Regions from separate parts of the Vreelandella sp. 2A-K22 genome, predicted to be linked through region 1. Evidence: predicted binding sites of a transcription regulator. Region 1 holds the regulator's gene; each other region holds the start of a gene.
What was found. Region 1 encodes sigma-54, which starts transcription at its own class of promoters, with help from an activator protein. Its sites were predicted from a motif close to TGGCACNNNNNTTGCTNT; they were not measured.
Positions count from the first base shown of each region.

Region 2: a site for sigma-54 is predicted at 2,718-2,735, ahead of ACW17M_RS21970 (HAD-IIB family hydrolase). Genes of this name have one in related genera too.
Region 3: a site for sigma-54 is predicted at 3,748-3,765, ahead of codB (cytosine permease). Genes of this name have one in related genera too.

Region 1 is NZ_JBSUGC010000002.1:223,391-228,841, forward strand. It holds gene pmbA (metalloprotease PmbA) at 1-441, shown strand, start outside; gene ACW17M_RS03305 (HPr family phosphocarrier protein) at 458-727, opposite strand; gene rapZ (RNase adapter RapZ) at 773-1,705, opposite strand; gene ACW17M_RS03315 (PTS sugar transporter subunit IIA) at 1,793-2,263, opposite strand; gene hpf (ribosome hibernation-promoting factor, HPF/YfiA family) at 2,268-2,576, opposite strand; gene ACW17M_RS03325 (RNA polymerase factor sigma-54) at 2,674-4,089, opposite strand; gene lptB (LPS export ABC transporter ATP-binding protein) at 4,219-4,968, opposite strand; gene lptA (lipopolysaccharide transport periplasmic protein LptA) at 4,980-5,451, opposite strand, start outside.
Region 2 is NZ_JBSUGC010000020.1:4,503-9,953, forward strand. It holds gene ACW17M_RS21955 (FlgO family outer membrane protein) at 1-246, opposite strand, end outside; gene ACW17M_RS21960 (hypothetical protein) at 311-976, opposite strand; gene ACW17M_RS21965 (OmpA family protein) at 1,187-2,197, shown strand; gene ACW17M_RS21970 (HAD-IIB family hydrolase) at 2,849-3,766, shown strand; gene ACW17M_RS21975 (glycosyltransferase family protein) at 3,827-5,047, shown strand.
Region 3 is NZ_JBSUGC010000009.1:173,611-179,061, reverse strand. It holds gene ACW17M_RS13975 (TetR family transcriptional regulator) at 1-175, shown strand, start outside; gene ACW17M_RS13970 (amino acid ABC transporter substrate-binding protein) at 288-1,178, opposite strand; gene ACW17M_RS13965 (amino acid ABC transporter substrate-binding protein) at 1,191-2,084, opposite strand; gene ACW17M_RS13960 (diguanylate cyclase domain-containing protein) at 2,089-3,537, opposite strand; gene codB (cytosine permease) at 3,809-5,074, shown strand; gene codA (cytosine deaminase) at 5,091-5,451, shown strand, end outside.

The DNA of each region.
Region 1 (5,451 bases):
CCGTTTGATGGCGAGGGCGTGCAAACGCGCAATAATCGCTTTATCGATCAGGGACGCATTGCCAGCTATATGCTCTCTTCTTACAGCGCTCGTCGTCTCGATATGCAAACCACGGGCAATGCCGGTGGGGCACGTAACGTGCGTTTAGCAACGCCACTGCAATCACGCGAAAGCTTGTTGCAAGAGATGGGGCGGGGTATTTGGGTGACTGAGTTGATGGGCCAAGGTGTCAACGGTGTGACCGGTGACTATTCCCGCGGTGCAGCAGGTTTTTGGGTCGAAAATGGAAAGGTGCAGTACCCGGTCGAAGAGTTCACCATTGCCGGAAACCTGGAGCGGATGTTTGCTGGCTTAGTAGGTATTGGCGATGACACTGATACCCGTGGCAGTGTTCACACGGGTAGCTGGTTGATTGATGCCATGACCGTGGCGGGGGACTAACAAGCCAAGCGGCGGCTTACTGATCCTCCTCAAAGCGGGCGTCGAACAGCGCTTGAATCGCTTCAAGCGCCTGTTCGGCGTCATCGCCTTCGGCGGTGATTCTAAGCTCGGTGCCACAAGGTGCGGCAAGCATCAGCAGTGACATGATATTGGCGGCGTCGGCGGCCTGTTGCTGTTTGTAAACGCGTATTTTTGCCGTGAACTGTTGGCCGCATTTGACCAGTTTTGTCGCCGCGCGAGCGTGTAGCCCGCGTTGATTGGTAAGTGTAAGTATGCGTTCTGGCACCCTGGTTCCTTTTCGCCGAGTGGTGTCATTAATGGATAGACGCGCTTAAGAGGTCTCTGGCCGCTCGTTAGGTGTGGAAGCGCTGACGAGGGGAGCGGCCAACTGTTCGCTTATGGTGTAGTGCAGACCCAGTTCGCGGTGGCGAAGTTGAACTTCGCCCATGCTAGGAGTCAATTTTTCCGCTAACTTCTCGGCCATATAGACCGAGCGGTGCTGGCCACCAGTACAGCCAATCGCGATAGTCATGTAGCTACGTTGGCTATTCTGGTAAGCGGGTAGCCAACGCTCTAGCCAGGCCAAGATGTCGTCGCTCATGGCATCAACAATCGGATAGCTGTTCAAAAAAGCCACGATTTCCGCGTCGCGGCCAGTGAACTGGCGCAGCGTTGGATCCCAGTACGGATTTGGCAGGCAGCGCACATCGAAGACCAGGTCGGCGTCTAACGGTACGCCGCGTTTATACCCAAACGATTCCAGCGTTAGCGTCAGCTTGTCGCGCCGCTGATGGGCTACTTGGTCGGTAATGCGACGGCGTAAATCGTGCACCGATAATCGTGATGTATCGATCAATAGATCGGCCAGATCGCGAATATCCTCTAGCGTCGTCTCTTCTTTATTGATCGCCTCTTCCAGCGTCATTTCGCTATCGCGGGTCAGCGGATGACGGCGACGCGTTGCTGAGTAACGCTCAAGCAGTATGCGCGCATCGGTGGTCAGGTAAATAACTTGAAAGTCGATTTTACGCTGGCGCAACTCGTCTAATAAAGAGGGCAGGCGCTCCAGAGCTCCCGGCAAATTGCGGGCATCAATACTCACCGCTAAATGTGCTCGGTCGCCCTGGTCACGCAGTTCATCCACCAACGACCCCAGCAACATAGCTGGGAGGTTATCAATCGCGTAGTAGCCAAGATCTTCCAGCGCTTGCAAGGCGATAGATTTACCTGACCCGGAGCGGCCGCTAATGATCACCAGTTGCATAGAGTCTCTCTTTGCTTTGATCAAGCTGCGTTGAGGGTGGTGAGCGGATAACCTGCTGTGATCTGCCCTGAACAGGGTTTCAGACCCTTAGGCCGCTGATTGCTCGCGAATTTTGGCGGTAATCAGCTCAAGCAGTTCGCGCTGGCTGGCTGCTTTACGCAGTTGCTGGCGCGTGTCCGCATCATTCATGATGGTCGCTACCTGACCCAGTAGTGAGAGATGCGTGTCATCTGCCTCTTCGGGTACCAACAGGACAAACACCAGATCTACCGGGTCGCCGTCGATAGCGTCAAAATCGATCGCTTCAGCCAGTTTCAAAAATCCAGCGATAGGGGCGTTGCAGTGGGGGCTACGCGCATGAGGAATAGCCACGCCGTTACCAATACCCGTACTACCTAAGCGCTCGCGACCGATTAAACGGCTAAACACTTCTTGGCTGTCCAGGCTGGGGATATTTTGGGCGATAAAGGTGCTGTAAAACTCCAGCACCCTTTTTTTGCTGCCCCCGGGGACGTCGAACAGAACGCGTTCCGGGGGGAGTATGGTTTCCAACGTCATTGAATTAACGCACACCGGCGCCTTGGGCGCGAGCTTGTGCTTTTTCCTTGTGTTTAACGAGTTGACGGTCGATTTTGTCCGCTAGTGCGTCGATAGCGGCGTACATATCACTGTCTAGGGCTTCCGCATGTAAGTCAGCACCTGCGGCGTGCAGCGTACAGGCGGCCTGCTGGCGCTCTTTCTCCACTGATAAGGTGACTTGCACCGTAGTTATATTGTCGTAATGGCGCTCTACACGCTCAAGCTTCTCGTTGACATAGTCACGCAAGGCGTCAGTCAGTTCTACGTGATGACCAGTGATATTTACTTGCATTGACGTGCTCCTTATCCATCGGACTGTACTTCGATTGTAACCCTTTTTGCCGCGTTGCAAAGCCCTTGTCGAGAGTTTCCCTGAAACGTTAACGAAGTTAGCGCAAACGACGCCGTTCACTGGAAGAGGGAATGCCCATGGCTTCACGGTATTTCGCCACCGTACGACGCGCCACTTGAATCCCTCCTTCGCCTAATAGCGTCACTAAGCGGCTGTCTGAAAGCGGCTTGCCGGGCGGCTCCTCTTGAATCAGTTTCTTGAGTCGTGCACGGATGGCGGTGCTGGAGTGGCTGTCGCCATCTTGACCGCTCACCTGGCTTGAGAAAAAGTATTTGAGTTCAAACACACCACGGGGTGTATGGATATATTTTTGCGTCGTTACCCGTGAAATAGTCGACTCGTGCATCTCCACGGCTTCGGCAATGTCGGCCAGTATCAGTGGTTTCATGGCTTCTTCGCCGTGCTCTAAAAAGCCAATCTGGCGGGTAATGATCTCGCGACCAACACGCAGCAGCGTATCGTTTCGGCTAGAGAGGCTCTTGATCAACCAGCGCGCTTCCTGCAAGTGCTCTTTGAGAAACTGGTTGTCATCGCTTTTATCCGCACGCTTAATCAAGCTGGCGTAGTCGGGCTGAATGCGCAGCCGTGGCAGGGCCTCGGGGTTGAGCTCTAAATGCCAGCCTTCATTATCGTGGCGGACGACTAGATCGGGGGTGACATAGCTGTCATCGGTGTCGCCGTAGGCGCTGCCTGGGCGTGGGTCTAGGCTGCGAATAAGCAGGATGACATCGGCCAGCTGTTCGTCGTCGAGCCCTAGACGGCGTTTCAGCAGACGCATATCGTCTTTGCCAAGCGCTTCGAGAAACTGCCGCACCAAGCGGCGGGCGGGAACCAGCAGTGGCGTATCATCGGGGAGAGCGGCGAGCTGCAGCATCAAGCATTCACGCAAGTCACGGGCAAATATGCCGGTCGGCTCAAACTGCTGGAGCTTGAGTAGAATGGTTTCCACTTCGCGCTGGCTTAGCCCGTCAATGCCCTGGGCACGAAGCCCTTCACGGATGTCGTTGAGCGGCTGGGTCAGGTAGCCGTTGGCGTCTAGCGCGTCGATTAAACTTTCCGCGACAAGCTGCTCGCGAGCGCTAAAATCGGTCATGGCGAGTTGCCACAGCAGGTGGCCATGAAGGCTCTGCCCGGCTGCCTGGCGCTCAAAGTCGGGGCCTTCGCTGCTGCTGCCCCCCTGGCTTCCCATATCTTGATAGGTATCTGACCAGTCGCTATCTACCGAGAGCTCAGTAGGGATGCTCTCTGACCACTCTTCTTCCTTAGGCTCGCTGACAGCCTGTTCACTAAATTCATCTTCCTGCTCCAGCATGGGATTGGCATCGAGGGCCTGCTGAATTTCTTGACGAAGATCCAGCGTAGAGAGTTGCAGCAGCGCAATGGCCTGCTGCAACTGGGGCGTCATGGTCAGCTGTGTGCCGATACGCAGTTGGAGAGAAGCTTTCATGACCATCTGAGAACCACTCGTTAATCAGAATGCTCCACCCTAGTGCGAGTGAGTGCTTGGCGCAAGTGCAATAAGCATGCCATTGGTCGTAAAGTTGTTTTAAAGCGCTATTTAGGGGCAATTAAGGCAAAAACATTACAGGCGAAAATCGGCGCCCAAATACACATCCCTTACTTTTTGGTTGGTGAGAATCGAGGCGGGCGAGCCACTGGCGATGATTTGCCCATCGCCGACGATATAGGCGATATCGCAAATGTCTAGTGTTTCACGCACGTTGTGATCGGTGATCAGCACGCCGATATGGCGCTGTTTCAGTGCACGAATGATGGTTTTAATCTCACCTACCGAGATGGGGTCAACGCCCGCAAAAGGCTCATCGAGCAGAATAAAAGCGGGCTCTGTGGCTAGCGAGCGGGCTATTTCTACACGCCTGCGCTCGCCGCCCGAAAGGCTCATGCCCAGGTTGTCGCGAATATGGGTGATATGGAAGTCTTCGAGTAGCGCTTCCAGGCGCTGTTCGCGGTCGCTGCGGTTAAGCTCTTTGCGGGTCTCGAGTATCGCCATAATATTCTCGGCAACCGAGAGTTTGCGGAAAATAGACGCCTCTTGAGGTAGATAGCCAATCCCCGCGGCTGCGCGCTCGTGCATGGGGGCGCGCGTTAAATCCACATCGTCGATACCCACCTTGCCAGCGTCGGATTTGACCAGCCCAACAATCATATAAAATGAGGTGGTTTTGCCCGCGCCGTTGGGGCCCAAAAGGCCAACGACACTGCCTTGGGATATCTCCAGATTGATGTCTTTGACCACTCGGCGGCGTTTGTAGCTTTTAGCCAGGTGGTGGGCATAAAGGGTTTTGATCGGCGCAGTGTCAGCAGTGGCCACAGCTAGGCTCCCTATTGTTCAGGCTGAAGGGTCATGCGTATGCGCTGGGGCTCGCTGCCATCAACGTCAGAGCGCGCTTGAATCACTTCTCGGTCAATAAAATACTCAAGGCGACCGCCACTAAAGGTGTCCTCTTGCTGGGTCAGTTCGGCTTGGTCGATCAGCTCTACGCGACGCTCGGCGACGTGATAAATAATCCGCCGCGCCCAGCCTTCCGTGGGGCCTTCTTGCCCTTCGCCTTGATGGCGCAAGTAGGCGCGCTCACCGGTAGCGGTGGCTGTCGAGAGTTCGCCCGCGTCGTTGCGTTCGATCTCTACCCGCTCGCCGCGCAGTTGCATTTCGCCTTGGCGAATGTCCACATCCCCAGTATAAACAGCTGTGCCTGCCCGCTGATCAAGATCTAAACGGTCGGCTTCCACTTCCACTGGGGCCTGGGAAGATGAGTTGGTTTGGGCTAACACTGATAAAGGTATCGCTAAACCG
Region 2 (5,451 bases), on a different contig from region 1:
TGCGGAGGCCATAATTTCAGAGCTAATACGCCCAAGCGTAGACGACTGGCTTAGATTGTCGATGCTCACAAAAGTGGCGGCAATCATGGGGCTATAGCGCGTGAGCTCTGGATTGCTGGCAACCATCTGCTCGGCAGCGGCATGAACCAATTCAGAGAGATCGGGTTCCGGTTCGGCGGGCGTGTTGTTAGCATTGCCCAGCGCGCTGCAACCAGCCAGTAACAGTAGCGTTATGCCCATGGTCATCCCACGGGTAGCATGGCCGATAGAGCGAGCGCGCCAAGTAGTTAAAAGTGTCATCAGCATGAAATTACCACGTATCAGTAAGGGGAACGGAGGGTGTGGTAGGTGCCTGAGGCACGCGATGAGGGGCATATTGACGACGGTCACCGGCATTGATGTAGTAAATGTTGGACGAAGAGTAGAGAATTCGTTCGCCATCGATAATTTGCGTGGTCACGATGATCTCTTCGTCACCGGTGTATGTCCAACTACCGCTGGTGGTATCGGCAAGCATGCCGGCGGGGATTAATCCCAGCGCAGGTTCGCTCCACTGATTAAACGGAATCGTGGCTACCGCAATGCCCGCGGTGAGTGCGGTAAAAGCGCCAACCGGTGGGCGGATAAAGCCGCGGTCACGGTGCTCGACAACTTCGACGTCGATAGTGATATTGGCGCTGTTTGCAGTGGGGACGGTGGTAAGGTTAGCGCCCCGTGACACCAGTTCGCTGGTCAGCAGTGCGCGAAAGCCACGCCCAAATTCACCGCCACTGTAGGCGTGCAGTGCTTCACTGTCTGACTCGCTGATGTGTAAATCGCGATTGCGAACGCGCTCGCGTTGTAAAATGCTGGTAGCTTCATGGCGGGCCAGCACATCCCAGTGGTGAGCTGCCTGCATACGTTGCTGTTCGGTATAGGGGTAGGTAGTGGCGATCGGCGCTTGAGATGTGTTGGCATAAAAGCAGCCGCTAAGCATTAAGCTTGCCAGCCCCAAACTAACAGGACGTATGAAATAGGGTAATGGAAATAATCGGGGACGGGTGCGCACCTGCTGGTTCCTTTTTCGCTACAAAACGGCTTTTGATAGACTATGTGCTTTGCTTAGTTTGCCATGCCTAATTCGACGTATCTAATTCATCATACCTAGCAAGATCGGCCACGAGGTTAAAAACTTGAATGAGCGATAATGCCAATGCTTGAAGATCACCGCGGCGGTCCGCGCCATGATTCGCTGATGTCGGCCTATCATGAAAGTGATAGCGGTAGCGGTTGGATGATCAGTTATCTCGATATCATGACCTTGTTGGTGGCTCTGTTCGTGGTCATTATCGCCGCTGCAGGGCCGGTTATTCCTCAATTGAACCAGAAGGATAGTGTGAGCGAGGACGCGGGCACATCCTCGCCTACTTTGGGAGTCCCCCTGCCTGAAGCATTGGCCCAGGTAAGCCATGAGCGTGAGAGTGTCGCCCGGTGGAGCAGTGCAGGATTGAACCCCATGGCGATTAGTGCGGCACTTGGCGTGGCAGGGCTGCCCAAGCTGGCCGATCTTCCTCGACGAGTCAGCTTCGGTGTTCCACCGCTTTTGGCTGCACCATTGCCGCCTGCTGAGCCGGTTATTTCTTTACCAAAACTACTGATGCCCGCGGGCAGTGATGATTTTACATCGCCCTTAGCTGACTACATGGTGGTGTTAACCGACCACCCCCCGGCAAATGTACAAGCGGTGAGCGATGAGTCAGTAGCGGGGGCGACTGCGCTAAATCAGGCGCTTTCGGAACGCGTTGAAGAGTCTACCTATTTGCCCGACCTGGAGGGTGTTGAAGTATCGCGGGTGGCTGAGGGGATTAGCCTGCGTGTACAGGATCAACTGCTGTTTCCCTCTGCCACGGCTGAGCTAACCAACGATGGGTCGTCACTAGTGAGCAGTTTGCTCGAGACTATTCAGCGCTACGATGGCGAAGTGTGGGTGGAGGGCCATTCGGACAGCCAGACCATTAGCACCGAGGAGTTCTCATCTAACTGGGCGCTGTCGAGTGCTCGTGCCATTGCCATTGTGGAAGCGCTGGAAGCGGCGGGCGTGGATGCTGAACGCCTTCGCGCAGTCGGCTTGGCAGCAACAAAACCGCTAGAGAGCAACGCCACCGCGGAAGGGCGTGCACGTAATCGGCGGGTTGAGGTGGTGATTCATGTGGAGTAAGGGGCAGTTAATAGAGGAGTAAATAGCTGCTCAGCTATAAGGAAAATGTCATTGCGAGAAGCGCAGCGACGCGGCAATCTGATTTGTCAGTGATAGCTAACCCCGAGATTGCTTCTCTATGTTTGCAATGACGGCAACATGATCGCCACGCTTCGCTCGCGATGACATAAGAGGGGCAATGACATAGAAAAAAGCCCGCCGGGGGAGGCGGGCATTAAAGGGCTTGGCTCACTGCAGTCCACTGGCATCAGGTGAGGGGGTGTACAGGGTTGCCAGTGGGTACAATATCAGTATAGCTATTTATTAAGCGTTGCCAAGTGCGGTAAAGCTTTTTTTACTTTTTATCATCTTAGTTATCGCTAATGCTTATTCTGAAAGGGGCTGTACAAAGCGCACCGATCTGCTTCATGCACTTTTGTGGTGCGTTTTAACTGCCTCTTTTTGGTGCTTGCAAGTACTCTGATTTATTTATCCCGTCAAATTCCACGTAACCCTCTGTTGAATAGACACTTCTCTGTTTTGGCTTATTAATTGCTATGCTTTACGTAGCAATTAATAGCTGGTCATAGTAGTTAATAGCTGGCCATAGCTATTTAGGCGTTCTAGACATGACGTCTTAACGAAGCGTTAAGGCCGAAGAGAGGTAGTGCTATGCCTGAACCCGCTCGTCTTTCAGCGTCAACCCCTTCGGTTGATCCGGCTCTGCAGCCGCGGCTTGTCTTGACCGATTTAGATGGCTCACTGCTCGACCATCACAGTTATGACTTCAGCCCTGCTGCTCCCTGGCTTGCCCGCTTAAAGCAAATGGGGGTGCCGGTGGTTCCGGTGACCAGTAAAACCCGTGCCGAACTGATACCGCTGCGCGAAGCGCTGGGCCTCACGGCAACCCCATTTATTGCTGAAAATGGTGCGGTTATTGGTCTCCCCCCTGGCTGGTGTCATGCACGCTTAGACCGTCCAGGCAGTGGCCGTGATGGTGTCGTTATCAAACATCCTGGTGTGGATATTGGCTTTATACGTGCCCGATTAAAGGTGTGGCGTGAACGCTTGGATATTCGCTTTACCCGCATGGGAGAGATGAGCGTAGCTGAGGTGATGGAGCTTACCGGGCTCGACGCAGTTCGCGCCCGGGATGCTCGGCAGCGGGAAGGTAGCGAACCGTTGTTGTGGGAAGACTCGGCCGCGGCCCTTGAGACGTTTCGCGCCGCTTTAGAGGGGGATGGCTTACAGCTTACTCAAGGTGGGCGCTTTTGGCATGTAATGGGGCGCTCCGCCGATAAGGGCAATGCCGTCGAGTGGCTGGTTAAACGCTTCACGGCATTAAGAGGGCGAATGCCTCTTTCATTGGGTTTGGGAGATGGGCCAAACGATATCACTATGCTTGAAGCAGTGGATCAAGCGGTCGTGATACGAGGTTGTCACGACTTAGCCGTAGAACCCCGCAACGCTTCGCTCTATCGCACGGATGCCACAGGGCCAACCGGCTGGGCTGAGGGAGTGGCCTACTGGTGGGGGCGAGATGACCGCCGTTTAGCGACGGCGGAAAAGGGCGATGCCGCTGTCCTTTGAGTACAGTTCTTTGAGTCCAGTACTTTGACCCCAGTTCTATGAATCCAGGGAGGTAAGTGAATGAGTGACTTTCATCAAAACGGAATTATTACCGACTTTCACAACCTTACCCGGCGCTCGGTGGAGGCGCTTGAACAAGAGCTGTGCCAGTTTGCTCGACGACGTCCAATGGGGCTGATTCTACCGTCGCTGTTTTCGGAGCTGGAAGGGCCAGCGCTGTCGGCGATCGTCGATGAGCTGGTTAAAGTCCCTTATCTCAACGAGATAGTCATTGGCCTGGATAGAGCCGATCGCGAGCAATTTTTATATGCTCGGGAGTTTTTCTCACGCCTGCCGCAACACACGCGCATCTTATGGAACGATGGCCCACGGCTGCGCGCCCTGGATGCGGAGCTGGAAGAGCACGGTTTAGGCGCTTTAGAGCCTGGGAAAGGGCGCAATGTATGGTATTGCGCAGGCTATATGCTGTCGTCAGGGCGCTCGACGGTGGTAGGGCTTCACGACTGCGATATTTTGACCTATGAGCGTGGGCTGCTTGCGCGCTTGATGTATCCGGTGGCGCACCCCAATTTCAATTACAGCTTCTGCAAAGGTTATTACCCCCGTATTGCCGAGGGCAAACTGAATGGGCGCGTCTCACGGCTGTTAGTCACACCGCTGCTGCGGGCGCTTAAAACTGTCTGTGGGCCGATGCCCTACCTTGATTACCTGGATAGCTTTCGCTACCCACTGTCAGGTGAGTTTGCGATGCGCAGCGAAGTGCTTGAGGGGATTCGTATGCCTGCGGATTGGGGGCTGGAAATTGGCGTTTTGTCGGAGTTACAACGCAACTACTCCCTGCGCCAGCTCTGCCAGGTAGATATTGCCGATGCCTACGACCACAAGCATCAGCCGGTTAGCGAAGATGATCCTGATAGCGGCTTAAACCGCATGAGCCTGGATATTTCAAAAGCGCTCTATCGCAAACTAGCCACCCAGGGGGTTACCTTTAGCAGCGAAGACTTCCGCACGCTTAAAGCTACCTACTACCGCTTTGCGCTGGATTTGATCGAAGCCTACGACCACGATGCGACGATGAACGGCCTAAGCCTTGATCGCCACAGCGAAGAGCAGGCCGTGGAGCTGTTTGCCAGTAACCTGCTCGAAGCGGGCAATCTTTTTATGGATAACCCACGTGAGCGACCCTTTATCCCCAGCTGGAACCGTGTTCAGGCCGCGGTGCCAGATCTGCTCACGCGCATGCACGAAGCGGTAGAGCTGGATAACCAAGGTAAGGTTTAGCGCCTATTCATATGTCATTGCAAGGAGCCTACTCATATGTCATTGCGAGGAGCGCAGCGACGCGGCAATCTCGATCTGCGATGGCAGGTAACCTCGAGATTGCTTCACTGCGTTCCCAATGACAACACCGAGATCGCCACGCTTCGCTCGCGATGACACCCATTTGTCATTGCAAGGAGCCTACTCATATGTCATTGCGAGGAGCGCAGCGACGCGGCAATCTCGATCTGCGATGGCAGGTAACCTCGAGATTGCTTCACTGCGTTCCCAATGACAACACCGAGATCGCCACGCTTCGCTCGCGATGACACCCATTTGTCATTGCAAGGAGCCTACTCATATGTCATTGCGAGGAGCGCAGCGACGCGGCAATCTCGATCTGCGATGGCAGGTAACCCCGAGAT
Region 3 (5,451 bases), on a different contig from region 1:
GGGCACTTTACGCGCTGACCTAACCCCAGCCAGCGCCCGACGCCAATTTCATGGCTTTTTGATTGGCGTCTGTTTCGACTGGCTGCAGGATCCCCAGCAGCATTCTCTGGCGGATGAGAGCAGCAGCATCGTGGAAACGTTAATGCGTGGTTTATTTAACACTCAAACCATATGAGCCTGCACCAAATCTTAACGCACTGATAACTAAAGGCATTCAAAACACTATTTCCAAACCAGTTGCGAGTAGGTATTTCTCCCTGCTGACTCGTAATGCGCTTAATCTGCATTCATCTCGCGAGGGCGCTAAAGTGTTCAGCCAATACGGCGCTCATCGGTACATTAAGCGTAATATCTTTGCCCGGAAGAGGTTGCTGAAACCATCGTTCGTAAAGCAACGGCATTTCCGGACTAGTATAAATATGTTCGAGGGCCTTATTTACCTCTGCGGCAAAGGCGTCGTCGCCCAATTGCATTAAAAAACCGAGTGGCTCTATCGACGTAATGGCTTCTTCGGAAAGCGCGTACGCGTCAGGGTGATCGGACTCAGCAATCATTGTGCTCAGTAACACATCATCCATCGCAAAAGCCGCTACGCGCCCATCAGCGACTAAATCAAACGCTTCTTGCAATGTTTCGACGGGCACGACCGATAAATTCAGTTGGCGTTCTCGATTTACCTGATTGATCTGACTGACATTGACGGTGCCACGCGCCACGCTCACGCTACGCCCGGCCAAATCCTCCAAAGTGGTAAAGCCATTTGCCTTCAGGGCCACATAACGCACCGAGACAAAGAAATGGCTAAGCGCAAACTGCGCACTCTGCCGCCGCTCTTGCGTATTAGTACTGGCATTACACTCAATATCGATATCGCCACTATTGAGCAGTTGCACCCGGTTACTGGGCGTACGATACACATAGGCTATCTCAAGAGAAGGCAGACCTAGTTGCACTTGCAGCTGTTTCGCTAAGCGTTGGCAAATATCGATAGAGTAACCGACGACGTTACCGTGATTATCTAAATAAGAGAATGGCGCTGTATCACCATAGCCTACCCTCAACACGCCGGTTGCTTCTATGCGTTCAAGTGAATCGATAGGCGTCGTTGCATGTACAGCCTCTCCACCAGACATCATTACCAGCAAGCTACACCACCCAAGCAATAAACTTCGGCGCATAACACACCTCCTCTACTCTCTATACTGCTCCGGATTGGCAAAAATAGCGGCAAGCGCTGGCGCTAGCGGCAAGTTCAATACTCGGTTATCGGGAGGGAGCGGCTGCAAAAACCATTTTTCATAAAGAGCGTGAATAGTGTCACTCAGATAAATGTTACGCAGCTGCTTATTTACCAGCTCAACAAAAACAGGATCATCAGGCGGCATCATTAAGCCATAGGGCTCGGCACTACTCAGTGTTGCTTGGGAAATATGAAAAGCGGCAGGATCCGCGGCAGCCGAAACCAAACCAGCTAACAAAATATCATCCATCACAAACGCGGATGCCTGGCCTGAAGCCACCATTTCAAAGGCTTCTTCATGATTGCGGCTTAGCATTACCGATATATTTAGCCCCTCGGTGCGATTGAGTTCGTTAAGCTGGGCAATGTTGACGGTGCCAGTGGTTGATACAACGCTGCGTCCCGCCAAATCCTGCAAACTGTCCATCTGCTGCTCGGTGAGGGATAAATAGCGCGTTGCGGTCAGAAAATGAGGGTACGAAAAAGCGGCTTGACGACGACGTTCAGGGGTATTGGTGGTCACTCCGCATTCGATATCCACGTCGCCATTACGCACTAATATAAATCGATTTGCAGGCGTTACCGGTACATAAGTTACCTTGAGTTCACCTAAGCCCAAGGTTTCCTCCAGACCTTCGATGACATTTAGACACAGGTCGATCGCATAGCCTGTCGGTTGGTCGTTAACCAGATAGGAGAAGGGTACTTCGCTGGTGCGATGGCCGATAGCAATCTCACCAGCCGATTCAATACGCGACAACGTTGGTGAGGAGGCTATCTCCTCACTAGCAGCGGCGCCTTGCCACATCGCACTTGTCACTAATAACGCTACTAGCCTCTTCATAGGCTTACCTTTGTTCGATGATCCCCGAATCCATTGTCATCCCTGATTCATAGAGCATATAGCGGTCACGTCCTTTCGCCTTGGCTGCATAGAGCGCCAGATCTGCGTGACGTAGCAGATCGTGGCTATTGCGGCCATCGGCGGGCGCGGTAGCAATGCCAACACTCACTCCAATATTAATTTCCTGGCTATCAAACTGATACGGTTCACGTAAAGTGGACACAATCGCTTCTGCCAGTACTTTTGCCTCACTGGTGGCACTGCGCACAACGCGTTGAATGATGGCAAACTCATCGCCACCAAGGCGCGCCACCAAATCATTGTTGGTCAGCAGCCCCTGTACCCGCTGACTGACTTCAACTAACAGAGCATCACCCGCCGCGTGCCCCAGGCTATCGTTTACTGCTTTAAAATGGTCAAGATCGAACAGCATGACATTAAAAACGTCGCCTTGAAGCAGTGAGTGCACCGCGGTTGTTAAAGCGTTGTTTAATTGCACGCGGTTGGGCAGTTTGGTCAGCTCATCATGATGAGCTAGATGCTGAAAGCGCAGCGCTTCGTCTTTAACTTCAAGTAGGTGCTCACGTTCAATGACTTTCTTACGAAGCGCGTCTATGGCCTTTGCCATTCGGCCAATCTCATCATTACGGTCGGTATAAGGCGTGCTGTCAGCGGTCTGGTTTTTAGCGATTTCGGTGAGCGACTTAATTAATACCGGCACAGGTGTGAATAACTGACGCATCAAAATAGTGACCAGCAGGGCTGTTGCGACCAATACCACCAGTAGCGCTATAAATGCTTTGCTGATCAGATCATCACGCATCTGATACAGCCCTTCCTTCTGGCCTATAGTGGCTACCAGCACGCCTAATAGTTGACCATCAGGAGTAACAATGGGCAGTGAGCTAATGAAGTGCTCTTCACCGCCAATTCTGGCAAATCCAACATAAAAATCAGCGGCATCCACTTTTGTTTGCCATGTAGCTACCGTCAAGTTGGCAGGTGAGTCTGATGGTGTATTAAGCGCATCTGCCACTACGGTGAGAGAACCCTCCGATGCCTTCGCAAACAGCCATACGTTGTTACGTGTCTGTGCACTTGCCAGCGCCAATACATCAATCGGGCTAAACCCAGTTTCCAGAACCGACTCTTCATCGCCTATCGGGCGCTGGGAAATGATATGCGTGACTTGCCCAGTGCCATCTGTCTTCACTGCCACGGACGTATAAATACGTCTAATAGTCGCGCTCACTATCTGGGCATTCACCTGGGCTTCGCGCGACCACTGCTCCCGAGCCCCCCGTTCAACCATAAAAAATCCTGACAGAGCCCCGGTTAAATACGCAAACAGCACGCCCATCAGCATAAACATCACCACCTTACCCACCAGGGTATGATGCCAAGGAAGTTTAGCCGCAGGCAGTGAAGCATTCCTATGCTGGGGTTCTGGCATCTACTCCGGTTCCTTCATGGCTATAGCTGCAGCGGGCCTATTTAGCTGTAATCGCAATGAGCACTCGTCGCTTGAACAGGTTTTTGATCACTCTCTTCTTCGGCAAGCATATAAAAACAATTAGGCTTTAATGGCTAAAGTAGCATTAAAAAGAGCTGGCATGTCTCATAAAAATTACAAGCGTAATCATTCTTATTAATCTAGGCTTTTTGGCATATCTCTTGCTTTATAAGTAGCTAACAAGTTTGCTGATTTATATTAGGAGAGCGTGATGCATAATTCTGACTATCCACTCAGTGAAGTCCCTACCAGCGCCCGCAAGGGCCTGCTTTCTACCTCGGCAGTACTGCTTGGATTTACGTTTTTCACCGCCACCATGTGGGCGGGCGGCACGTTAGGCCAAGCCTTTCCGATTGGCCAACTGCTATGGATCATAGTGATTGGCAACCTCCTGCTGGGAATGTATGCGGCAGCCCTCGCCTATATTGCTTGTAAAAGCGGGCTCAATTCGGTGCTGATGGGGCGCTTCTGCTTCGGCGAAAAAGGTAGCAAACTTTCTGATTTTATTCTCGGTTTTACCCAGATTGGCTGGTACGCCTGGGGCACCGCCACGATTGCCCTGGTGTTAGTACGCACCACCGGGATGCCTGAATGGCTGGAAATCCCCTTAATGGTGCTCTTTGGGTTTGGTTTCTGCGTCACCGCCATGATCGGCTACAAGGGCATGGACTGGCTGTCGCGCTTTGCTGTACCCGCGATGATGCTGTTTATCTTAATCAGTCTGTTTACCGGGTTGGTCGATGTGCGCGGTTTTGCGGGACTGAGCCAGCAAACGCCCACGGAAAGCATGAGCGTAGCAGCGGCGGTTACCGTCATCATTGGCACCTTTATTAGCGGGGGCACCCAAGCCACCAACTGGAGCCGCTTCGCCAAGACACCAAAAATTGCCGTCATCTCCACCATGGCGGCTTTTTTTGTAGGTAACGGCTTAATGGTACTGACCGGCGCGCTGGGCACCATGATTTACCAGCAGGCGGATATCGTGGATGTATTGATCGCCCAGGGGTTTGTCACCATCGCCGTGCTGATGCTGTTTCTGAATATCTGGACGACCCAGGACAACACCATCTACAACTTCGCCGTGGCGGGCTGCAATTTACTGCGCACCGAAAAGCGCCGTTTGGTCACTGTGGGCGGTGCAGCGATTGGCACCGTGCTGGCGGTGGGCGGCATGTATAACCTACTCATCCCGTTTCTGGTGCTACTCGGCACCTTTATACCGCCCATGGGCGGGGTGATCATGGCGGACTTCTGGCTCAAGCATAAAGGCCGCTACCCGTCGCTTACGTCCGCGGCACTGCCCGATTTCAATCGTCGCGGGTTAGCTGCCTATGCCATCGGTGCAGGCGCGGCTTACTTTTCCCCGTTACTCCCCCCGCTGGTGGGCGTGGCAGTGGCGGCAGGCAGCTACGCCGTGCTGCTTCGTTTAAACCACGCTACGCTGAGCGATACACTTCCCTCTACGGCTAAACAATAAGTGAGCCCTTTTTCATATGCCCATGCAGATCATTAACGCTCGCCTTCGCCAGCGCCCCGAGCTTTACCGACTTGAGATTGAAAACGGCACGTTCACTGCTATTACCGTGCAAGACGCGCCGCAAACAGCGAGCGAAGGGCAGATTGATGCGGGCGCCAAGCTGGTTTGCGCGCCGTTTATTGAGCCCCATATTCATTTGGACGCCGCCCTTACGGCGGGCGAGCCTAGCTGGAACCAGAGCGGCACGCTGTTTGAAGGCATTGAGCGCTGGGGCGAGCGTAAGCCTATGCTCACCGAAGCGGATATACGTGAGCGAGCGCTGAAAACGCTTAATTTATTGATCGGCAATGGCGTGCAGTTTGTGCGCACCCACGCCG